Regions from separate parts of the Marinomonas rhizomae genome, predicted to be linked through region 3. Evidence: riboswitches for the same ligand, from Rfam matches in the RefSeq annotation. Region 3 holds a riboswitch; each other region holds the start of a gene.
The links. Region 3 has a riboswitch for thiamine pyrophosphate ahead of thiD (bifunctional hydroxymethylpyrimidine kinase/phosphomethylpyrimidine kinase). Riboswitches for the same ligand answer to the same signal wherever they lie in the genome.

Region 1 (8,222 bases), 710 kb from region 3:
CACTGGGACAGTGAAGGACTTTGGGGCGCAATTTATATTGGCCTATTTGAAATGGGGCTAAGTTTTGTCTTGTGGAACAAAGCACTAAAGCTAACCAATAACGCGAGCCAAGTGGCAAACTTAATTTTTCTGTCACCTTTACTTTCCATTATCTGGCTATCCCAATTTGCTGGCGAGCCCATTTTACGTTCAACTATCATTGGTTTAGCTTGCATTCTTATTGGTTTATTCATCCAAAACGCATCAAAAAGAAACAGACAATCAAAATAAAAATAGGATAACAAATGCCCGCTTTTATCTATCTATTACTACCTATTTCCTTCTGGTCTGGCAACTATATTTTAGGACGTATATTGGTCTCTGACGGGATAGATCCATTTTCTGTCTCTTTTTTACGCTGGAGCCTTGCCTGTCTGATGATCTTACCTTTTGCGTATAAAAAGCTGTGGCGGGAACGAAAAGTCATTGCCAAAAACTGGCCTTTACTCGTTCTATTTGGCTGGCTTGGCATCTGTAATTACAATCTTTTCCTATATATTGGACTCAGTACTACAACCGTTACCAATGCGGTTTTACTCAATTCCATCATGCCAGTGATGATACTCATTACTGCTCGTCTGCTACTGGGAAACAAAACATCTTGGCTGCAAAATACAGGTATATTTGTTTCCACATTAGGCGCCATTACCATTGTTAGTCGCGGCAGTTTGGATACATTTTTACATCTCAGTTTTTCGCAGGGCGATTTATGGATTATTACCGCCGCTATTAGTTGGGCCATTTATTCCGTACTTATTGTTAAACGACCAAAAGAGATGTCTTTGATTGGTTTCTTTGCTTGCACTGCACTGATAGGTACCCTGTTTCAAGCCCCTCTATTTTTACTATTTGGACATAGCCAAATAACTGATTTTACAGCAAGCAATTGGGGAGCCATTGTCTACATGGGAGTATTTGCTTCAATTGGAGCATTTTTATGTTGGAATACTGGTGTACAAAAGCTTGGAGCAGCGACCGCTGGACATTTCGTCCACCTTTTACCCGTATTCAGCATCGGTCTATCGGTGATTTTTTTAGGTGAACAATTGCTTAGCTTCCACTATGCAGGTATTACACTGATTTTTTCAGGAATATTCGTGGCGACTATATTAAATAAAAAACAGCTAAACAAACAACGACGACAAACAGCCTAACCTCTATTTCGCGCCATTCGAGTACTAATCAAAATGCTTGAAAAAATAAACAGCATCCCAAGAATGGCGTAAATATCAGGCACATGTCCCCAAACAACCCACCCCCAAAACCCACTAAACACCACACCAATATAGCTAACGGGAGAAACAATACTTGCTGGTGCGTAGGTGTAAGCTAAATTATAAAGAAACATACCGACATATAAAGTAACAGTAACAGCAGCAACAAGAGGCCATACCGAAGCAGGTAAGATCAAAGAGTCACCCTGCACCAAAATCAATGGTATAGACAAAATCGTCGACACAAAAAAATACACAAATAATGTCTCTTGGCCTGACACCTGTTGAGACAGCATCCGTGTGGTCACCATAGACAACGCCAAACCGATTGCTGAAGCAAACCCCACGATGTGCCAAGGGTTTAAGTGATCTGGTGTAGGGTGAATAATAAATGCCACGCCAATAAAACCAATAATAAGCGGCAACCAACGAGCCTTCGGAATCCTAATTTTATGCAGTATCAATACCACAAACGGAACACACAATGGCGCACAAGTTCGGAGTAAAGAAGCCTCTACAAGGGGGATATGATTCAATGACCAGTAATAAAAAAGAAAACCAATAAAGCCACCGAAGCTACGTAAAAAATGAATCCTCCACACTGAAAAAGATCGTTTCTGCCAACGTCCACGCATTTGCGGTAACAAAATTAAAGCGCAAAACAAGCTTTGCCAAAAAACCAAAGTTGATACGGCAATTATGGTTTGCGCCTGCTTAGCCGCTAAGGCCGTAAGGGACATTACAAACGCATATGCGATTGTCATCATAATCCCTTTTTTCAACAACTCATGATTATCAAGCACTCGGTCACTCTTTATTTAAGAAAATCAGCAGAAGTATTTAACCTAACAAGGCTAACTTGTCGAGCTATTAGACATTACGACGCGAAATCTCTCCAGCACTAGAAACACCAAAGTAACGAGAGAAAAGCGGATGAGGCTCAGCCTGAGACAATACCGACACGTTCTCATGAGCGGTTACGCAACCTTGCTCTATCAAAATCACACGACCACCAACTAGACTCGCTTCCTGCGGCAAATGCGACACCAGCAAAGTAGTCAATCCCAGTTCTAACGTCACGTCGTTCACCAAGTAGAGCATTTCTTCTCGTAACGCTGGATCTAAGGCACTAAAAGGTTCATCAAGTAATAGAATCGGCTTTTTCCGAACCAGTGCTCTAGCAATAGCCACCCGCTGAACTTGACCGCCAGACAAAGCCTGCGGGAAACGTTCGGCTTTATCAATCAATTGCGTTTTATCAAGTGCCCATTGGACTTTTTGCTTTTGCTCTTTGCTCAAGGACAAAGAAGGAGACAAGCCTATAGCAACATTTTGCCAAACGCTTAATTGCGGGAATAAATTATCACTCTGAAATAAGGTCGAGATTGGCCTTTCATAGGCAGGCAAAGAAAGCAGAGATTCCTCGTTGAAAGAAAGCGATCCTCGACCGATTAAAAATCCCCCCAGCAAATGTAAGAGGGTACTTTTTCCTTCGCCACTACCTCCAAGCAAAGTAGTGACACCGGGATAAATATCCACACTGTAGCTCGCATGAAAATTCTCCCAATCATATTGAAGGTTAATATTTAACACGATCAGTTACTCCACCAATAAAGCGAGATGAACAATAAAACAACATCAAGCACAGAGAGATTAATACCACTGCGACACAAGCTCCCTCTTCCAAACGATAAGAACCAATCAATTGAAACAAATACAAGGGCAAGGACACCAAGCCCTGACTACCAAATAACGCAATGACTCCCATATCACCCAAAGAAAGTAGTAGCGCATAACCCAAAGCCTGGGCAACACTGCTTCGAACGAGCGGCCATTCTAAGCACCATCGGGACCATGACTGAACACCTAAACTCACATACACATTTCGAAAGCGCCGTTCCTGCTGATACATGACAGGCATCAAAGCCCGCAACACAAAAGGCAAGGCCATTACAGCATTGACCCAGACAACAATCCAATAACTGGACTGCAACCCCAAGCCAAGGTCACGTAGAGTCAAAAACAACCCAGTTGCAATCACCAGCCCTGGCACCATCAAAATAATATTCCCTAAATGTTCAATCTTATTTGGTAACCAAGCCAAATATCGACGTGCCATACAAAAACGCGCAAGCACAGCAAAGCAGACACCCAGCAACAAACTCACCAACGCAGCAGGAATCGCAATTTGTAAGGAAACTAGCACAGCATTCCACAATGCAACGGATTGCAATGTCTTCAAAAAAACCGGTGAGAAAATTGGATCAAAAATCGCTAAAAAGGGTGGAATAACCAATAACAACGCACAAAGCATGACTAAAAAATCAGCGGTTTTAGCCCAAACAGAATCTTTGAGCTCATAACTTTTTACCGCCAACAAACTCACATCTTGACGATTAATAGGTGCTAAGCGATATACAATAATCGCAAATAAAGTACATATCGACACCTGAAGCAAAGCTAAAAAACTGGCTTTATCAAGATCAAAATCAAACCTAAGTGCTTGGTAAATAGCAACCTCCAAAGTACTAAATTTTGGCCCTCCGCCTAAGCTTAGCACTACAGCAAAGCTCGAAAAACACAACATAAAAATTAACACAAAGGCACCAGGCAGAACCTTTTTAATATAGTGCCATTCAATCCAGCGAAAAGCCGACCACCGAGAGAACCCTAGCTGCGAAGCCTGGCGCCACTGCCCTGAAGGTATCAAGTCATACCCTTGCAACAAAAGACGTACCGCCAATGGCATATTAAAAAACACGTGGGCTAATAAAATCCCCACCAAACCATATAAGGGAATTTGCACCCCAAACAACTGGTTCAACCATCCAGTTCGTCCATAAACAACCACCAATCCTAAAATAGCCACAATGGTTGGCACCACCATGGAGACGGAAAACAATTGAAGTAAAGCGGCACGCCCATAAAACCGGCGATGAATAAGGCAAGAAGCAACAGGAATAGCAATAAGCAAACTAATACCGCTACTTAGCAAGGCTTGCCATAAGGAAAAGCGCACAACTCGCCAAAGATAAGGCTGCTGCAGGTAACCATACCAGGAGGATAATTCACTATAACGCAAAAGAGCCGCCAAACTGGCAGCCCCCATTAACAGGAAAAAACCAACGCCCAATAGCGCTGGCCACAACCCTTTTACAGCTCGAAAAGAAAGCAACTTAACGCCTATTATCGAGTCGTGGCATTTAACCACTCATTAATCCACGCTTTTCGATACTGCGCGACGTCTTTTGCTGGCAAGACCAAATTGTTTGTAGGCTTTAAAGCACTATCAAAAGCCGCTGGCAATTTCTCATCAAGCTTAACCACTGGCAACATCCAGTTCCCCGTAGCGACAGTCGATTGAAATCCTGGCTGTAGAATAAACTGCATAAAACGCTTAGCCAACGCGGGATGAGGTGCATCTTTCATCATAGCGGCCACTTCAATTTGTGGGTAAAGCCCTTCACTAGCAGTTGCAGCTTTATACTTATTCTCACCTTCGGCAACAATGTGGTAAGCAGGAGAAGTCGTGTAACTCAACACTACATCCGCCTCGCCTTTCAAGAATAAACCGTATGCATCGGACCAGCCTTTCGTGACCGTTACTGTATGAGAAGACAGGCGCTCCCAGGCATCTGCAGCATTGTCCCCATAAACAGATTTCATCCATAGCAATAAACCAAGCCCCGGTGTACTAGTACGAGGGTCCTGATAAATCACTCGTAAATCTTGGTTATCTACTACGTCTTTCAAACTCCTTGGTGGGTTTGCAAGCGTTTCAGAGTTGTAAACAAAGGCGAAATGACCTTGATCAAATGGCACAAAGGTCTTATTAGACCAGCCACCAGCAATCGTCACGGCAGAAGTATCAACATTATGATCCATTAATAAGCCTGTTTGCTTTGCTGCTTCCATTAGATTGAGATCTAGTCCCAAAAGCACATCTGCTTGTGACGATTTACCTTCCAGCTGCACACGAGACAAGATACCAACCGAAGAATCCAACGCAACAAAATTTACTTTACAGCCGCACTCTTTCTCAAAATTAGCTTTTATCTTAGGACCAGGCCCCCAGTCAGATGCAAACGAATCATAGGTATAAACATTTAGAGTGTCAGTCGCCAATGTTACAGGCGAAATAACCACACTAAGACTAACGGCAGCCGCAGAAAAAAGAGAGGATAAAGAAAAGGGTTTCAAAGTGTCGCTCCTAAAATAAGTGAGCGGCGTACAGGGGAAATGGCAAGAATGATATTTGAGCCACTACACATGTTGGTAGCTCAACTTGCTATCTCGATTCCTACGCCAGCATGATCTGGATCAGGTTCGGTGGGTTAGCGGTCAATCCGCTTCTCAGCTTTAACATTTATTAAATGCTAAAACACCCCATGAGATAATGAGCGCTCATTGTAAAGAGTCGATCAACGGAAGTCTATTTCGGCAAGCACTCTAGTAACAGCTCCTTGGTTTTTTTCTGCGAAACGCAATGCAGCTTGTCCAAGACGGAAGCGCTGAGACGACTGCCCCGCTAGATCAATGACAACTTTCTCTAATTGCGCCTCGTCTTGGCAACGAATCGCGCCATTTACCTGTAAAAGCTGTTCGGTAATATCTAAAAAGTTAAAGGTATATGGTCCAACCAAAATAGCTTTACCAAGTAAAGCCGGCTCAATAGGGTTATGTCCACCGCGCTTAATTAAGCTACCACCAACAAACGCCAAGTCAGATGCTTGATAATAATGCATCAACTCCCCCATAGAATCTCCGACCACCACTTCGAAGTTAGTCCATTGATCGAGAGATGTTTGAGTGCGAAGCGCAACTCGATCAAAATACTGTTTTGCCAAACTTTGCACGGCTTCAAAACGTTCGGGATGACGAGGAACCAGTATCAATAACGCATCAGGGTACTTCTGTAAGAGCACCTTATGAATACGCAAGAGCATTTCATCCTCACCTCGGTGAGTACTGCCTCCCACCCAGATAAAACGAGCCCCTAATTGCCCACGCCAATTGGCTTGGAATACTTCAGGGGGGACAGCAAGATCAAATTTGATACTTCCTGTCACCAATACTTTCTTCGCTCCCAACTCTTCAAAGCGCACAGCATCAGCTTGGGCATGAGCCAGAAAGCAGTCAGGCAAGGCAAACAAAGACTTAGAAATAGTCGAAAACTTTTTATAACGTAGAAAAGAACGATCACTAAGGCGTGCGTTCACAACTTCAACACGCAGACCTTTATACTTAGCGAGTTGCAACAAGTTTGGCCAAAGCTCAGTTTCAACAATCAATAAATGTTTGCAAGTCAGCTTTTTCAGCGCCCTTTTAACACTTGAGCGCCAGTCCATTGGCAAATATCGATGCTCAGCAAAAGGGAAGGTTTTAACCACTTGCTCTGCACCCGTTGGTGTCATTGTAGTAATTAACAATTTTTGCGTAGGATACTTTTCACGCCACTGAAGCACCAAAGGACGAACGGCCAGTACCTCCCCCACAGACGCACAATGAATCCATAAATCCGCTTCAACAGAAGACCAAAAGCCAAAGGCTTCTTTTGCACGATAATGTTTATAGGTTTTCTTAAAACGCCGTATTTTCGATAAAATAACCGGCGTTAATAACACCAATAAAGAACGGTATAGCCACATAGTTAAGCTGGAGTCTCACTGAATTGCTGATTGTGAAGCTGCGCATAAGCGCCATCTAACGCCAGTAACTCACTATGCGAGCCTTGCTCGATAATCTCTCCATGGTCCACCACCGCAATAATATCGGCATTTTCAATCGTCGAGAGTCGGTGAGCGATCGCGATCGTAGTACGATTTTCCATTAGATTATCTAGAGCAGATTGAATGGCTCGCTCCGATTCCGTATCCAATGCAGATGTTGCTTCATCCAGAATCAAAATAGGCGCATTTTTCAATATAGCTCTCGCTATCGCAATACGTTGACGCTGACCTCCAGATAAAAGCACACCATTTTCACCAACCATGGTATCCAAACCTTCGTCAAGCTCTTGAATAAAGCCCCAAGCATTTGCCGCCTTTGCCGCCTCAATAACATCTTCTTCAGCGCTATCACGCAAATAGCCATAGGCGATATTATCCCTAATCGTGCCATTAAATAGCACCACCTGTTGATTTACCAAAGCAATATTAGAACGCAATTCCGTCAGCTTATAATCATTAATTAGGATACCGTCGATACTCAAAGATCCATCGTCAATATCATAAAAGCGCGGGATAAGGTTCGCCATTGTTGATTTCCCGCTACCAGAGCGACCAACTAAAGCCAACGTTTTTCCAGCAGGCAATGATAAATTTATATTCTTTAACGCTCGCTTTTCAGCGTTCGGATATTTGAATGACATCGACTTCCATTCGATGTTGCCCTTCAAACGATCAATTGAAACAGTGCCGTTATCTGCTTCCTCTTCCATATCAAGGAAATCGAAAATACTATGGGAAGCGGCAATGCCTTTTTGCAAAACACTATTCACATCCGTCAACTGACGAATAGGTTTGCCCAACATACCCGCCGCCGTAAGAAAGGCAATAAAATCCCCTGGAGTCATATTTGAGCTAATAGAAGGACTCAAGGCAAACCAAATCAAAACAGCCATAGCAAAGGCCAGGATAAATTGTACAATAGGTACATTCAACGCTTTCGTCTTCTCCATTTTTAGCTGCGAACGCCTGTTTTCAAAAGCGGCTTTATAAAATCGCTCTGTTTCATAGCGACTTCCGCCAAATATTTTGACCACCTCATGACCTTTAATCGCCTCTGAAGCAACATCAGTAACACCACCCATTGCATTTTGAATTCGAGTGCTGAGTCTACGAAATCGCTTAGAAGCATAAGAAACAACCAAACCGATTAAAGGCACGACCAGCAAGAACAATAGAGACAAGCGCCAGTTCATATAGATCATATAACCCAACAAACCGACTACGGTTAGGCCTTCACGTA
Region 2 (8,222 bases), 1.7 Mb from region 3:
TCAACAACGGGATACAAGCCCATTTTTTTGAGGTCCATCTTGGCGAAAGGCAGCGTTGTTGAAGCCTTTGTGTTCATGTTTGGTGAAACAATCGCTGGAAGGTTTTCAATCTGAAGAGGCCAACCAGGTCGACCCAATGAACCAATTCCTTTGCCTATTTCCACGTCTGTTTTCAAGGCACCAGTGATATAAGCTTGCGCCATAGTCATCGCATCTAAAAGATCGTAGCCATGAGCGATAAAGCCAGCCAGCGCTATCGACAAGGCGTCGCCTGTGCCACGGGTGTTTTGTACGACCAGTTTTTCGCATGCGAAACCAATGATAGAATCCCGATTCACCAGCCAGTCTGTTGCTTGTTCTGAGTTTGAATGTCCTGCTTTGAGTAGCCAAGCACACCTTGACGATGATAAATACGCGGCCAATTGACCTTGTATATCAACCACTGACTGTTGAGCTGATAAGCCTGTCAACCGCTCAAACTCTATCGAGTTAGGTGTAATTACATCCACATAAGGCAGTAATGACTCTAATAAAGACGCTCCGACTGAGTCTTGCTGCAACAGGTTTCCCGACTCGCAGCTCGCCGCTATTACGGGATCAAAGACAACCAACACAGTAGGAAAGTCTGCTTTAATACGCTTCAACCAAATCGAGCAGGCTTTTACTATCTCAATGGATGGTAGCAAGCTCACTTTAATAGCATCTGGCGGTACGTCGTCGAGCAAGGTTTGCCACTGCTCATCGAACATGGACAAAGAAACAGCCTCGACGGAGCGCACTTCTTTGTGGTTTTGCGCTGTGATGCAAGTGACGATGGTTTGCACGTGGCAACCTAAATCTTGCCCTGTACCCAAATCCGCTTGAAGTCCAACGTTGGCGGACGAGTCCGACTCGCCCACGCACCAGACCACAGGAGGTTTTATAGACATATATCCTCCTTTCGCTTACAGCGATTCTTCTTTTGATTTGTTTGACGTTAATTTATCTGTGGTTAACTTATCTGTGGTTAAGTAGACATCACTGCCTAGCTCACGAAAGTGCTCAGACATTTGCTGCATACCTGCGTTCGCTTCTAAAGCACTCACATCGATTGCCTGTGTGCCTTCGAACTCTTTTGCACTCTCTAACCCTTTTGCATAGTCGCGAACTTCTTGGGTGATTTTCATCGAGCAAAATTTTGGCCCGCACATGGAACAGAAATGTGCCACTTTGCCGGAAGCTTGTGGCAATGTTTCATCATGGTAGGAACGGGCGGTTTCAGGGTCTAACGACAGGTTGAACTGATCTTCCCAACGAAACTCAAAACGCGCTTTCGACAAGGCATTGTCACGAATTTGCGCCCCTGGATGTCCCTTGGCCAAATCCGCTGCATGAGCGGCGATTTTATAGGTGATCAAACCTTCTTTTACGTCTTCTTTGTTTGGCAAGCCAAGGTGCTCTTTCGGCGTCACGTAGCACAGCATGGCACAGCCGTACCAACCAATTTGCGCGGCACCAATGCCAGACGTGATATGATCGTAACCCGGAGCAATGTCTTGCGTTAATGGCCCTAACGTGTAAAAGGGTGCTTCGTGACAATGCTTCAGCTGCTCGGTCATATTCTCTTCGATAAGCTGCATTGGCACGTGCCCCGGCCCTTCGATCATCACTTGCACATCGTACTCCCAAGCGACTTTTGTCAACTCGCCCAAGGTGCGAAGTTCCGACATTTGTGCTTCGTCATTGGCATCCATGATAGACCCCGGACGCAAGCCATCACCAAGCGACAAGGCCACATCGTATTGCGCGCACAACTCACAAATCTCGCGGAAGCGCTCGTACAAGAAGCTTTCTGTATGGTGCGCCAAACACCATTTCGCCATGATAGAACCACCGCGAGACACGATGCCCGTCAGGCGTTTCGCCGTCATGGGCACATAGCGCAGCAAAACGCCGGCATGAATAGTAAAGTAATCCACGCCCTGCTCCGCTTGCTCGATCAAGGTATCTCGAAACACGTCCCAGTTAAGATTTTCGGCCACGCCATCGACTTTTTCCAAAGCTTGATAAATAGGTACGGTGCCAATTGGCACGGGCGAGTTACGCAAGATCCATTCACGCGTTTCATGAATGTTTTTACCGGTCGATAGATCCATTACAGTGTCTGCGCCCCAACGAGTTGACCACACCAGTTTTTCTACTTCTTCTTCAATGGAAGACGTCACGGCAGAGTTACCAATGTTGGCGTTCACCTTCACTAAAAAATTACGACCAATGATCATGGGCTCAGATTCTGGATGATTAATGTTGTTTGGAATGATGGCGCGACCTCTTGCCACTTCATCACGAACAAACTCTGGCGTAATGCGTGTTTGTAGATTCGCCCCAAAGCTTTGACCTGGGTGCTGCTTCAATAATAATTCGCTCTTGATTGCATCAATATTTTGATTTTCACGTAAAGCGATGTATTCCATTTCTGGCGTAACAATACCTTGTCGAGCGTAATGCATTTGCGTCACACACTTGCCTTGGCGCGCTTTGCGTACTTTAGGTAACTCTTTAAAACGCAATTCATCCAGAGCCGAGTTTTCTAAACGTGATTGCGCAAATTCTGACGACACACTGGGCAACACCTCGGAGTCATTGCGCTTGTCGATCCAAGAAGCACGCATTGGCGCCAAACCACGATACACATCGATATTTTCGTGCGGATCCGCATATGGACCAGAACAATCATAAACATAGATGGCTTCATTGGGTTCGAAAGTCAGGTTATCTGGATCAGAACCAATCGGTGTATCGGTTAAGTTGATCTTACGCATAGGAACGCGAATCGAATCGTCTGATCCGCTCAAATATATGCGCTCAGACGCTGGAAAAGGCTTGGCTTGTAATGATTCGATAAAAGACTTGGCGGCTTGGCGCGTTTCTTCTCGAGTCTGTTTTTTAGACAATTTGCTTGGTTTTTTTTGAGGTTTATTCGTAGTCGACATAGCACTTCCCTTATTTAAAAAATGGAGAATTGCTTGTCTGGGGTGCTGTTTTACAGGCAAACGCACTACTGGCGTTAATTTGCAAAACATGAACCCTGAATTTTATTAGGAAAGGATGCTGTAGACATATGACCGCATCGATTCCATAAAAATCAGGAGTTCATTCGATGCAGAAAAGAAAAATAGAGACTTTCTTGTTTCCTACGCGGGTATTAGCCCGATCAGGTTCTGCGGATCCCGCATTTAATTATGCGATCTCAGCCAAATGGCACTCCGACAAGTAGGGCTGAGTATACCCAGTCTTATCGGAATGTAAACACCCACATTTTCAGCAAGTGTTTGAGGAACCAATCAACGAAAAACTACTCGGCTTGCATTTCCAGCGCCATTTTATAGAGGTAATTTTTCTTCTCACCCGTTAATTTCGCCGCCATAACTGCCGCTTGCTTAACCGGTAAATCTTCTAGCAAAATCGTCAGAATACGCTTCGCTTCTAATTCGGCTTCATTACCGCTCTCTTGCGTAAAACTCAGCATAACGACAAACTCACCACGCATTTGGTTGGCATCTGCATCGAACTTGGCAAGTATTTCAGAGGCCGTTCCGGATAAAAATGTCTCAAATGTTTTCGTTACTTCCCGTGCTAAAACCAGCTGAGCATCCTCACCATAGACTTTTTGTACATCCGCAATGGAGTCATAAACTCGGTGAGTAGATTCATAAAAAACCACGGTGCCAGTTTGCTTCTTCCAAGATTCAAACAAGTCACAACGACCTTTGGATTTAGCAGGAACAAAGCCAGCAAAAAAGAACTGATCGGTAGGCAAACCAGAAGCACACAATGCTGAAATCAACGCGCAAGCACCAGGGATCGGCACGACTTTATGACCTTGCTCTCGTAATGCATGCACCACATGATAGCCAGGATCTGAAATAAGTGGCGTACCCGCATCAGAGACTAGGGCAACATTTTTGCCTTCCTCTAGTAAGCTGGCAACGTAGTTAGCTTTATCTTTTTCATTGTGATCGTGAATTGAAAATAGCTTCGCTTCAATCGCAAAATGATTGAGCAAGCGGCGAGTGTGTCGAGTGTCTTCTGCGGCTATATAGTCTACATCGCGTAAAGTTTGCTCTGCTCTCTTACTGAAATCATCTAGATTGCCAATTGGAGTGGCAACTATGTACAGCGACCCTCTCGCATCATCAGAACTATGTGGTACCATGTTGCCTCTTTTATTTGTCATTTTATAAGCTTATGAGCCTAATTAATTACCGCATCATATCATTAACTCTTTGTACTTTTCTGCTAAGCGCCTGTAATTCCATGAATTTAAATATGGAGCAGCCACAAAACAGGGTCCAAGCAAAAAATAGCGGTTCACAAGAAAGAACTTTGCCGCCTAGTATTTATCACCCAAAAAAAACAACCGATGTTTCCAAAGCGCTGGCCGATGCTTACCTCTCTGCCAAAAATCTGTATGAGCAAGGTGAGTTTCAACAGGCCATTGATATTTTAGAAGACAAGCTTTTAACAACGCCTTCTTCTATTCAATTTGAAGCCTATTTATTAGCTGCTTTGTCTGCGTCTTACTTGGATGATTCAATTGAATCTAAAAGCTATCTAGAGCAAGCAAATCAGCTTATTGCTGCGCGCCATCCGGACAATCAAAATAAACTTAAAGAAACAAGAGCATCCATCCTTGAACATTTTGGAAATTGGCTAGAAGTCGTCGACCTTCGCATGGATTTAACCTACAACCTTCCCCTTAACGAAGGCGAAGAAAATCAAGCAAAATTATGGATGGCGATCCAAAACCTGACTCAAAATGAAGTGGACGAATTATTTCAGCAGCAAAAACCTCTACTTAATGGCTGGCTGACAATAAGCAGCATATTAAGAAATCAAACCCTGTCCATTGAACAGCAACTTCAGATGTTCAAAAAGTGGCAAGCTGAAAATCCAAATCACCCAGCCGCCCTATCACCACCACAAGATTTTGAAATAATGGCTTCCGTTGAACAGATGGCACCTAAAAAGATCGTCTTGATGTTACCAATGAGCGGGAAGTTAGAACGCGCATCCCAAGCTATTGTTGATGGCTTCTTTGCCTCTTTCTACAAGCAAAATCAAGCCAGGCCAGAAATTCATGTCGTCAACGTTGATGACTATGCGACTATCCAAGAAGCACTTAATGCCGCCAACGAACAACAACCAGACGTCATTATTGGGCCTTTGCAAAAAAACAACGTTGCTCAAGTAAGTCGCCTAGAGTTACCCTACCCTGTTATCGCGCTTAATCAGCTCGATATTAATCAGCACCCTAAAAATCTGTATCATTTCTCTTTAAATGCCGAAGATGAAATACATGAACTCATCGCCTTCGCCAAACAAGAAGGGGCAACCAAAGCCGCCATTTTAAGCACACAAGATACCTGGGCTCTAAAACAAAGCGATGAGTTTCGTGCTGAAGCCGCCAAAGAAAATGTCACTATCACATCCAATCAGTCTTACGCGAACACCCCGAGAGGCAGACAAGATGCGGTTCAAAAATTACTATTGGTCACCGAAAGCTATGCTCGCAAGAGATCCATTGAAAAATGGATTGGAACAAACGTAGACAGCATAGCTCGGTCTCGTGAAGATTTAGATTATGTCTACTATATTGGCAAACTCAATGATGCCAAACAAATTCGACCGCTTTTAGATTTCTATTTCGCTGACAAAATACCTATGTTAGCTAGCAGCACTTTAAATGATAGTGCACCCGAAAGATCAACAAAACCAGAAGACATAGAACGCATACTATTCACTGAAGCACCGGCCCTTACACCAAAGAATACTTCACTTGAAGTTTTGCCTAAAAATCAGAGTTCAAATATTTTACGCAGACTACAAGCACTAGGAGCTGACTCGTACTTACTGGCAAACAAGTACCAGCTGTTCACATTGCTTCCAAGCACTAAAATTTCAGCAAATACTGGCATTATCACCATGGATGAAAATGGCATATTTCATAAAAGACCTGAAATCATGACTTACCGAAAAGGAAATTTGGTATATGCGAGCAGTCAGCAGTTTTTTGAACAAAAGGAAAAAGCCGAAAAATAACGGCGAGAAAGCAGAACAAGCTGCCGAAGCCTTTCTATTAGAGCAAGGGCTTCGGTTTGTAGAAAGAAACTACTTCTGCCGTATCGGGGAAATTGATTTAATCTTTAAAGATCAAAACACCTATGTTTTTGTAGAGGTTCGCTTCCGAGCAAACAATGCTCATGGAAGTGCCGCTGAAAGCCTCGGGCAATCAAAGCTTAAAAAAGTTCGCAATAGCGCTGCTTTATGGCTACAAAAGAACAACAAAGTAAACAATGCAAGTCGCTTCGATGCGATATTATTTGACGAAAAAATAGACTCTCAACATTTAACTTGGCTTAAAGCAGTATTTTAACCACTATGGATTTTCAAGAAGCAATCTACACACAATTTGCCCAGAGTTTTGAAGCACAACAACAGGCTCTGGAAAGCTTACCGCCTTACATTGAGCATGCTGCAAAAGTGATTTTTTCAAGCATTGCATCTGGCGGGAAGGTCATTTGCATCGGCAACAGTACTGGCTCTCACCTATCTCAGTATTTCAGTACATTGATGCTGGACAGAATGGACCGAGAGCGCCCTGGCCTACCCGCTATTAATTTGAGTGGTGAAGGCTCCGCACTATTAGCCATCACCCACAACGATAGCTACCACGACGTCTTCTCAAAGCAGATCACGGCACTTGGCAATCAAGGCGACATATTGTTTGTTATTGCAAACAGAGGCAACACCTCCCCCATAATACAAGCGATACAAGCAGCCCACGAGCGAAAAATGAGCATAGTCGCGCTGACTAGCCCAGAAGCTAAAAACGTCTCTTCACTGACCTCACAAGACGACACAGAGATAAAAATCAATCTACTCGGTACCGCCAGAGTTCACGAATGCCAACTTAGCGTCATTCATATTTTAGTTGACCTACTTGAGCGCCAACTGTTTGGCTACGAAGACTAGGTTTAATCCAATACAAAAACTTAAGACAAAAAAGCCGCTCGAGAGCGGCTTTTTTAGTCTTAAATAAAACTATCAGGCTTGTTCACGAACCTTGCGCTGACGCTCTTTTTCAAGTGCTTTTTCGAGACGATGTTTTTCAACTGCATCCAGCACTTCCGCACCGATATGCTCTTCACCACGAGAACGAGCAAGCTGAACCTGACGCTCACGCTCAATAAAGCGTTGGCGCTGCTCATCAGTGAATTTATCAACGCAATGCACGCAACTCACGCCTTGAATGTAATGCTCGCTTTGTTTCTCTTCTTCGGTAATAGGCATACGACACGCATGGCATTGGTCGTATTCGCCTTTTTGTAGATCGTGATTTACAGACACACGATTATCAAACACGAAACACTCACCTTCCCATAAGGTTTCTTCTTTCGGCACTTCTTCCAAGTACTTCAATATACCACCTTCAAGGTGATACACCTCTTCGAAGCCTTGCTCTAACATATAAGCGGTGGATTTTTCACAACGAATACCACCCGTGCAGAACATAGCGACTTTCTTGTGTTTCGCTGGATCCATGTTTTCTTTCACATAGGAAGGAAACTCACGAAAGGTCTCTGTTTTTGGGTTAACCGCATTTTTGAACGTGCCAATTTGCACTTCATAATCGTTACGGGTATCAACAAGAACCACATCAGGATCAGAAATTAAAGCGTTCCATTCAGTCGGCTTAACATAAGTACCGACCACGCGCTTAGGATCGATGCCTTCAACACCCATGGTAACGATTTCTTTTTTAAGCTTCACTTTGGTTCGGTAGAACGGCATGTCTTCGTCATAAGACTCTTTGGTGACAATCTTATCCAAACCTGGCTGCTGATCTAACCAAGCCAACATGGCATCGATACCTTCACGAGTACCCGCTACTGTACCATTAATGCCTTCGCTCGCTAGCAACAAGGTGCCACGAATACCGTTATCTTCTAGTGTTTTCTGAAGCGGTTCACGAAGGGATTCAAAATGGGGCAGTTCAACAAATTTATAAAGGGCACACACAACGACTTTAGACATAACATTCTCCTATGCGATCTGGAACGTAAAACCAGAGCAATTAAACAAGGCGCGCATTATAAAGATTTATAGACCATTTTTCGAGGCCAAATCCCAAAAAAACCACACAAACAAAAGGGAGTAAATTTACTGATCCGGATCAAGCG
Region 3 (8,222 bases):
GCTTGGGCACGTGCTGAGTTGAAGCGTCGTCGTGAAGAAAAGGCCAAACAAAGCGCTGAACGTGGTACTAATAATGGTACTACGACAGAGCCAAGTACCAAGTAGGCGTATTTAAAGGGCTTGCGGCTCTCGTTAACGATAGAGTGGGAATAATCCTCCTGAGTTAATAGTTTAATCAAACGGCTCTCTTTATAGTAAGAGGGCTGTTTTTGTTTGTGTTTACTGTCTAAAAAATCTGGGCACTGTTGAAGTCAAACTAATCAAGATAAGGCGTTAATACTTCCTCAATCCAAGATATAAAAATGCGTACTCGACGAGACAAGTTTTGTCTGTGTGCTACGACAATAGAAACAGGTAAAGGTTCTGATTGTAGGCTTGGTAGTACTTCAACAAGAGATCCGTCGCTTAAAAATGGTTTCAGGCTGGATAGGCCGGCTTGTATCAATCCAAGTCCAGCTATGCCCGCGCCATGGTAAGTCTGAACGTTGTTGACACGCAGTGAGCCGGGGAGGTCTAGGGATTGATAGCTTTGACCATCATAATATTCCCATCCGAATGGACGATTACCTAATGTTGGTGTGTAGTGAACAATGCGATGGCCTTGGCTTATTAAGTCCTCCAGTGTGTGCGGGACTCCGTATTGTTTAAGATACTCAGGGCTTGCTGCATTCACCATTTTTAGATCGCCAAGGTGCCTAGCAACCAGTGTATCGTCGAGAACACCTCCGACCCTAAGTACACAATCCATTCCTTCTTTTATTAAATCCACCCTGCGGTCTGTACTGGAAATTTCGAGTTCAATACCAGGGTACTTTTCCATGAATTTAGGTAATTCAGGAATAATGTTCGCGCGCGCGAATTCTGTTGGTAAATCTGCACGTATTCGACCTTCAAGCAGAGCATCATCCTTTGCAAACATAAAATTGAGTTCTTCTGCATCAGCGAGTAAAGCGCAAGCTCGTAGATAAAAATTTCGCCCGTTTTCTGTGAGTTGAACTTTTCTAGTTGAGCGGTGTAGAAGACGCGTTCCAACCTGAGCTTCTAATTGGCGTACGACATTAGAGGCTCGACCTTTTTGGATGCCAAGGCTTTCTGCGGCGCCTGTGAAACTGCCCATTTCTGAGATACGAATAAATATAGCTAGATTATCAAGGTTTTGCATTGTTTCTCTTTTTGATAACAATGGGTTTTTATTAGGGTGCTTTATCGTAAAAATATCACAAGGTAAAGTGGAATCCTAGAGAGTCAGGCGAGCTGGTTCCACTTATTTGGGAGAATGACATGCGCTATAACCAACTGGGTAATACTGGGTTATTTGTGTCGGAAATATGCCTTGGAACTATGACATTTGGTCCGGTTGGTCAGCAAGGTCTATATCACGATATTGCTGGAATGGATCAGGCGACAGCAGACAGTATTGTGGATTGTTGCTTTTCCGCTGGTGTTAATTTTTTTGATACGGCGGATGTGTACACAAATGGCCACTCCGAGAAAATGTTAGGCCAAGCTTTAAAAAATCTGAACGTGCCTCGTAAAGATGTGGTCATTGCAACTAAGGTCTTTAATCCTTCGGGCAATGGTCCGAATGATAGAGGCGCTTCTCGAGGCCATATTTTGGATTCGGTGGAGGCAAGTTTGGAACGTTTGCAGACGGATTACATCGATCTATATCAAATTCACGCTAACGATCCTGTTACGCCCATTGAAGAAACACTTCGTACACTTGATGACCTTATTTCGCGAGGAGTGATTCGTTATATCGGTTTGTCTAATTGGGCGGCTTGGCGGATCGCGAAAGCACAGGGCATTGCTGAGCGAGAAGGCTTTGCGCGATTTGAAACGGTGCAAGGCTATTTTTCTTTGGCTGGGAGAGATTTAGAGCGTGAAATGGCTCCCATGTTAATGGAAGAAAAGATGGGATTACTGGCTTGGTCTCCTTTGGCTGGCGGGCTGCTATCAGGAAAATTTTCGCCAGACTCAAAAGGCGAAGGGCGGCGTGCCAATTTTGACTTTCCTCCTGTGGATAGGGACAAAGTTTGGGCGTGTGTTGATGCTATGCGACCGATTGCAGCAAAACATGATGCTTCTATTGCTGCCGTGGCACTTGCTTATGTATTGAGTAAGCCTTTTGTAACGTCTGTGATTACAGGAGCAAAACGCCTCGATCAAATAGAGCAGAACCTTGCAGCAGTAGAGATCCAGTTAGATCAGCAAGATCTAACTATTCTGGACTCTGTTAGTCGTCTGGTTCCGGAATATCCTGGCTGGATGCTTGAACGTACCGCGCCTACTCGCATGCCGTCCGGTAAGCAAACTACGCCAACATTGCGATAGCTAGGAGAGTAGTCAGATGAAACTGTTTTCTTACCAATTTTTTATGACTTGGTTGTTGGTCGCTTTTTTTGTCTTTGCGGGATTGTTGAATGTGTTTCCTCCTGCTCCCTTGCTTGAAGACTACAGCCGTTGGGGTTACCCCGATGGTTTCCATTACATCACCGCGGCACTTGAGCTTTTAAGTGCTTATTGGCAAACCAAGTCGTCGCTTAAATTGCGGCAGGCTGGTCTTGCTTTAGGTGGTTTGGTTTTAGTGGGGGCGCTTATTACGCTCGTACTATATCAGCAGTGGCTGCATGTCATTTTTCCATTGTTGGTTTTGGTAGTTCTGTTATTTCAATTTAGGCAAAAGCCTTTGCGTTGTGCTCTGTGATGAAAAGCCGGGCGTTTTTTGTTTTGTCTTTAGGGCAAGTTTTATCAATCAAATTAAGAGGTGTGTTATGAGTTTTTCTTCAGAGTTGAAAGGGGTAGTTATCTATCATTCTGGTTATGGCCATACTCGACGAGTGGCAGAAGCTGTTGCGGATGGAGCGAACGCCAAACTGCTACCGATTGATGCAAATGGTGAGTTAAGCGAAACAGCGTGGTCTGATATTAGCAAAGCGCACTTTGTGATTTTAGGATCTCCAACCTATATGGGCGGGCCAAGTTGGCAGTTCAAGAAGTTTGCTGATGCATCATCAAAGCCGTGGTTCGAAGATCAATGGAAAAACAAAGTGTTCGGCGGTTTTACCAACAGCTCTAGTATCAATGGTGACAAGCTATCGACTCTGCAATACTTCACTTTATTTGCGGCTCAGCATAGAGGTATTTGGGTCGGTATGGGAATGAAGTCTTCTAATACAAAAGCGTCACAGCGTGATGATATCAACCGAATGGGGTCATTTCTTGGTCCAATGGCACAAGTTGCTGCCGATGCTGGACCTGAAGAAATGTCGCAAGGGGATCTCGATACCGCGCGCCTTTATGGGGTACGTGTTGCAGGTCTAAGTGCGAAATTTTATTCGTTTGAGACAGAGCTTAGTTTGCGAGAAATTTCATAGCGTTATGTGGCTGTTGTAAATCCTTGTTACGGTACATTACTTCTGAAATCAAACGGCCCTCTTTAGTGTAAAGAGGGCCGTTTTTGTATGTGTCGGCTGTTTAAAAAAGAATACCTTTCACCTGAATGTCCTGTTATCCTTTCTGTGAAATAGTCGGGGGGCCAATGCATTGGCTGAGATCGAAAGAGACCCGCAGAACCTGATTCAGTTAGCACTGGCGTAGGGAACTATTTGCACTTTGCCTTTAGCCGAGCAATTACGGCTATCTTATGCGAGTCCGATCTTTGATCCCTCCAGAATGGCCAAAGTCAGTTCCTATACGTCTTTAATAGGAACGATAATGGCACCATCTACACAGCAACACCTTAAACAGCAAAAAACGAATCAAACCGCGTCAAAAAATATTCCTATTGTGCTTACCATTGCAGGGTCAGACAGTGGCGGCGGTGCGGGTATTCAAGCGGATATTAAGGCTATGTCCGCCACGGGTAGCTTTGCCTGTTCTGTCATTACCGCGATTACTTCACAAAATACGCTAGGCGTTTCGGCTATTTATCCGATTCCGCTTGACCATGTCGCGAGTCAACTAGACGCCGTTTTTACTGATCTTAATATTGTTGCGGTGAAAATAGGCATGCTGGCTGATGTCAGTATCATCAAGGTCGTGGCCGCTAAATTACGCCAATACGAGCCGAAATATATCGTGATTGATCCTGTGATGGTGGCTACTAGCGGTGATTTATTGCTAAAGCACTCGGCAATATCCGCGTTAAAAGAGACATTACTCCCTCTTGCTGACATTGTTACACCCAACCTACCTGAAGCGGCCGCGCTAACCGGTCATGCCGTGCCTCAATCTGAAGTCGAAATGAACGATATGATGGCGGATTTACGTGCATTGGGCGCTAAGGCGGTTTTGCTAAAAGGAGGGCATTTAGAGGCGGACGAAAACAGTAACGACCTTTTGATCACACAAGATGGCTTTGAGCTATTAAGCGCTAAACGGCTAGTCACAAAAAATACCCATGGAACAGGCTGCACACTGTCTTCTGCGATTGCCTCTTACCTTGCTCAGGGCAATAGCCTGCAGCAATCCGTTCAGTTAGGTAAACAGTATATTACCGGCGCGATTGCCCATGCGGATGAGTTAGATATCGGTCAAGGCCACGGCCCAGTTCATCACTTCTTTGCAGGCCATCAAGATGTGCGCTAAAGCCATCATCGGCATAAAGATTCGTCATGGGGGCCTTCAATACAAAGGCACTCCGGTACCAACGCTAGCAGGGATGAATATGACCATTCCGGCGAATCAGTGGACGGTGCTGCTGGGTCGTAGTGGCAGCGGTAAAACGACGATATTGCGTTATCTTGCTGGTCTACTAGACGATCAAGTGGAATGGCAAGGTGAGATTGCGGTTAGTGGCAATAACGTATCTGCTGAGAATATAGTATTGCATGACCATATTGCGTATATGGCACAGCAAGATTTGCTCCTTCCCTGGCTAAATGTGTTGGACAACGTGTGTTTAAGCTCACGCTTTGCCAATGCCGCTCCTAACAAAGAACACGATAAGCAGCGCGCACTGATTTTGCTTGAGCAAGTCGGCCTTGCAGATAATGCCTATATGACTCCCGCCCAACTGTCCGGTGGTATGCGTCAACGGGTGGCGCTTGCTCGTACTTTAATGCAAGACAAACCGCTGGTGTTGATGGACGAACCCTTTTCAGCGCTTGATGCGGTTACTCGGCACAAGTTGCAGACGTTGTCCGCCTCCTTGTTAAAAGACAAAACGGTTGTATTGATCACTCATGATCCGCAAGAGGCAGTGCGTTTGGCAGATCAATTGTATGTTCTTCAAGGTGCGCCAGCCCAAGCTCAGCAGTTGGATGTTCCTGAGTCGTCGCCACCTCGAAAACTCGATGCTGAATGCGCTGCTTTGCAACAAGCTATTTTGGATCAGTTGGAGAAAGACTATGAGTGATATGGCTCAGTACCATTCTGTGTCGACACGCCTTAGTAAGAAAGAGCGTATTACGTATTCGGCGCTACGGTTGGTGATCAGCACGGCAGTGATTCTTGGTCTTTGGCAAATTGTGGTGGTGGCTTTTCAGATGCCAAGCTTTATTTTGCCGTCGCCAATCGCGGTGCTCGATCGTTTAGGAACCCGCTATGATGTGCTGCTCAAGCATACTTGGGTTACCGCGCAAGAAATTTTGCTCGGTCTCGGTTTAGGGTTAACCATGGGCTTATTGTTTGCCTTGATGATGTTGATGTTTCAGCCGCTTAAGCGTTGGCTGCTCCCCATACTCATTGCTAGCCAAGCCATTCCTGTGTTTGCTATCGCGCCGGTGATGATGCTCTGGTTAGGCTATGGCATTGCCTCAAAAGTGGTCATTGCGGCCATTATTATCTTCTTTCCGGTGACGACCTGTTGTTATGACGGCCTGCGTAACACACCTACCGGTTATCTTGACCTTGCTAAAACCATGGGCGCCTCGAAGTGGCAATTGTTGCGGCATATTCAATTGCCTGCGGCTTTGCCGACGCTCGCTTCAGGCATTCGTGTTGCCGTTGTTATTGCGCCGATTGGTGCGGTGGTTGGCGAATGGGTAGGGTCAAGCGAAGGCTTGGGTTATCTGATGCTGCAAGCGAATGCGCGGATGATTATTGATGAGATGTTTGCCGCCTTATTTATTCTCGCGGTGCTCTCGATCATCTTGTATTTCAGCACGGACATAGTATTGAAAAAAGCCATCCCTTGGCAAAATAAGTAGAACCATATAAGGAAAAAATCGATGAATAAAAATACATTGCTGAGTGCCATTGCTCTGTTTGCGGTGCTGGTTTCGAATAATGTTATGGCGGCAGAAAAGAAGCTAACGTTAATGCTGGATTGGTTTGTTAATCCAGGTCATGGCCCTATCATTATTGCCAAAGAGCGTGGCTACTTTGAACAGGCAGGCCTGCAGGTGAAAATCGAAGAGCCTGCTGATCCAAGTACGCCTGCTAAATTAGTCGCCGCAGGTAAAGTGGACTTGGCCGTGTCATACCAACCAAATTTGACCATGGATGTGTCTGCTGGTTTACCTTTAATCCGTGCTTCTACTTTGATCGCGACACCATTGAATACTCTGTTGGTGCTTGATAATGGTAAAAACGACTCCCTTGCGGATCTTGAAGGGAAAAGCATTGGCATCTCTATTGCTGGGAACGAAGAAGCGACGCTTGGCACCATGCTTGGGCAAGAAGGCGTTAAATTTTCTGATGTGAACATTATTAATGTGGGTTGGGCGCTCTCGTCGTCTCTTGCCTCAGGCAAAGTCGATGCGATTTGGGGCGGTTTTCGTAACTTTGAAATCAATCAGCTCGCGTTAGAGGGATACAAAGCCAAAGCCTTTTACCCAGAAGAGCACGGTGTGCCTTCTTATGATGAGCTGATCTTTGTCGCTAACGCCAACACCTACAATAAAAAAGACATAGAAGCCTTTAATAAAGCCATTCAGCAAGCCACGACGTATATCGTCAATCATCCAAATGCAGCGTGGGAACAGTTTGTTGCTTATGCCCCTGATACGCTTAATAACGAGTTAAACAAGCGCGCTTGGAATGATTCCTTGAGCCGCTTTGCGCTACGACCAGCCGCGGTAGATCTAAAACGCTATGACGATTACGCCCAGTTCTTGTTCGACCATAAAGTCATTAATACGTTACCGAAAGCGAAAGATTACGTACCGACTTTTGACTAATACCTAAAGCACCTTACTTTAAGAGATTTGTAATATGAAATACCAAGATTTGATCGCCGCCTGTCAGGAAGATTGGACCGCCTACACAGAACACGCGTTTGTGCAGCAGTTAGCAAAAGGCACTCTTGAGCAACCGTGCTTTTTGCATTATCTAAAGCAAGATTTCTTGTTTCTCAAGCAATATGCCCGTGCGTATGCCTTGGCAATTTACAAAGCGCGTACGTTAGAAGATATGCGCCGTGCCTTGCCGACTGTGTATAACCTGTTAGATTCAGAAACCGCTCATCATGTGGAATATTGCGCACAATGGGGATTAACAGAAGCGGATCTTGAAAACGAAGCGGAAGATTTTGGTACTGTGGCCTACACCCGTTATGTATTGGATGCGGGTATGACTGGCGATTTAGTCGATCTTTATGCAGCGTTAGCGCCCTGTTCTGTCGGTTACGGTGTGATTGGTAAACAGCTACTTGAAGATGAAAGTACCGTCATTGAGGGTAACCCTTATGCGAGCTGGATTAAGCTTTATAGTGGTGACGACTACCAGTCGAGTGTTATGACAGGAATGGAGCACTTTAATAAGCTGTTGTCCGAGATTGATATAAACAGCCAGCGTGGACAGAATTTAGTTGATGTATTTAAGACGGCTACCCGCATGGAAATCGCTTTTTGGCAACAAGGCTTAAACGCTAAGTAACATTGATAGGAGCATGAAAATGTTAGTTGAACAAATCACTCAAGCGCTTACTGCCGTAAGAGAACAAAAGCCTTTAGTCGTGAACATTACCAACTATGTGGTGATGAACAATACGGCTAATGCGCTGCTAGCGATTGGGGCGTCTCCCATTATGGCGCATTCTAAGCAAGAAATGGCAGAGATGATGGCGTTTGCTGGGGCATTGGTGATCAACATCGGTACGCTAGATAGCGCTTGGATTCCACGTATGACGTTTGCTGTCGAACAAGCCAATGTGAATGGAAAGGTTGTCGTACTTGACCCCGTTGGTTGCGGAGCCAGTGCCTTGCGCACTGATACCTCTCGTAAAATAGCACGATTGGCTGATCAACTGATTATCCGTGGTAATGCATCGGAAATCA

Region 1: it holds a riboswitch for thiamine pyrophosphate, as region 3 does, so the genes downstream of both, thiB (thiamine ABC transporter substrate binding subunit) here and thiD (bifunctional hydroxymethylpyrimidine kinase/phosphomethylpyrimidine kinase) in region 3, are expected to answer to the same signal.
Region 2: it holds a riboswitch for thiamine pyrophosphate, as region 3 does, so the genes downstream of both, thiC (phosphomethylpyrimidine synthase ThiC) here and thiD (bifunctional hydroxymethylpyrimidine kinase/phosphomethylpyrimidine kinase) in region 3, are expected to answer to the same signal.

Annotation. Positions count from the first base shown of each region.
Region 1 covers NZ_CP073343.1:3,334,124-3,342,345, forward strand. The annotation lists gene KDW99_RS15745 (DMT family transporter) at 1-270, shown strand, start outside; gene KDW99_RS15750 (DMT family transporter) at 285-1,193, shown strand; gene KDW99_RS15755 (DMT family transporter) at 1,190-2,056, opposite strand; gene KDW99_RS15760 (thiamine ABC transporter ATP-binding protein) at 2,124-2,846, opposite strand; gene thiP (thiamine/thiamine pyrophosphate ABC transporter permease) at 2,833-4,428, opposite strand; gene thiB (thiamine ABC transporter substrate binding subunit) at 4,440-5,453, opposite strand; TPP riboswitch at 5,533-5,652, opposite strand; gene KDW99_RS15775 (3-deoxy-D-manno-octulosonic acid transferase) at 5,675-6,901, opposite strand; gene msbA (lipid A export permease/ATP-binding protein MsbA) at 6,904-8,222, opposite strand, start outside.
Region 2 covers NZ_CP073343.1:2,324,833-2,333,054, forward strand. The annotation lists gene thiE (thiamine phosphate synthase) at 1-929, opposite strand, end outside; gene thiC (phosphomethylpyrimidine synthase ThiC) at 945-2,972, opposite strand; TPP riboswitch at 3,154-3,258, opposite strand; gene rsmI (16S rRNA (cytidine(1402)-2'-O)-methyltransferase) at 3,335-4,195, opposite strand; gene KDW99_RS11045 (penicillin-binding protein activator) at 4,309-6,081, shown strand; gene KDW99_RS11050 (YraN family protein) at 6,032-6,415, shown strand; gene KDW99_RS11055 (SIS domain-containing protein) at 6,421-7,014, shown strand; gene trhO (oxygen-dependent tRNA uridine(34) hydroxylase TrhO) at 7,087-8,076, opposite strand; gene KDW99_RS11065 (2OG-Fe(II) oxygenase) at 8,203-8,222, opposite strand, start outside.
Region 3 covers NZ_CP073343.1:4,047,284-4,055,505, reverse strand. The annotation lists gene KDW99_RS19010 (hypothetical protein) at 1-105, shown strand, start outside; gene KDW99_RS19005 (LysR family transcriptional regulator) at 257-1,162, opposite strand; gene KDW99_RS19000 (aldo/keto reductase) at 1,282-2,334, shown strand; gene KDW99_RS18995 (DoxX family protein) at 2,351-2,707, shown strand; gene KDW99_RS18990 (flavodoxin family protein) at 2,775-3,377, shown strand; TPP riboswitch at 3,522-3,620, shown strand; gene thiD (bifunctional hydroxymethylpyrimidine kinase/phosphomethylpyrimidine kinase) at 3,718-4,590, shown strand; gene KDW99_RS18980 (ABC transporter ATP-binding protein) at 4,580-5,359, shown strand; gene KDW99_RS18975 (ABC transporter permease) at 5,352-6,152, shown strand; gene KDW99_RS18970 (ABC transporter substrate-binding protein) at 6,174-7,124, shown strand; gene tenA (thiaminase II) at 7,159-7,821, shown strand; gene thiM (hydroxyethylthiazole kinase) at 7,841-8,222, shown strand, end outside.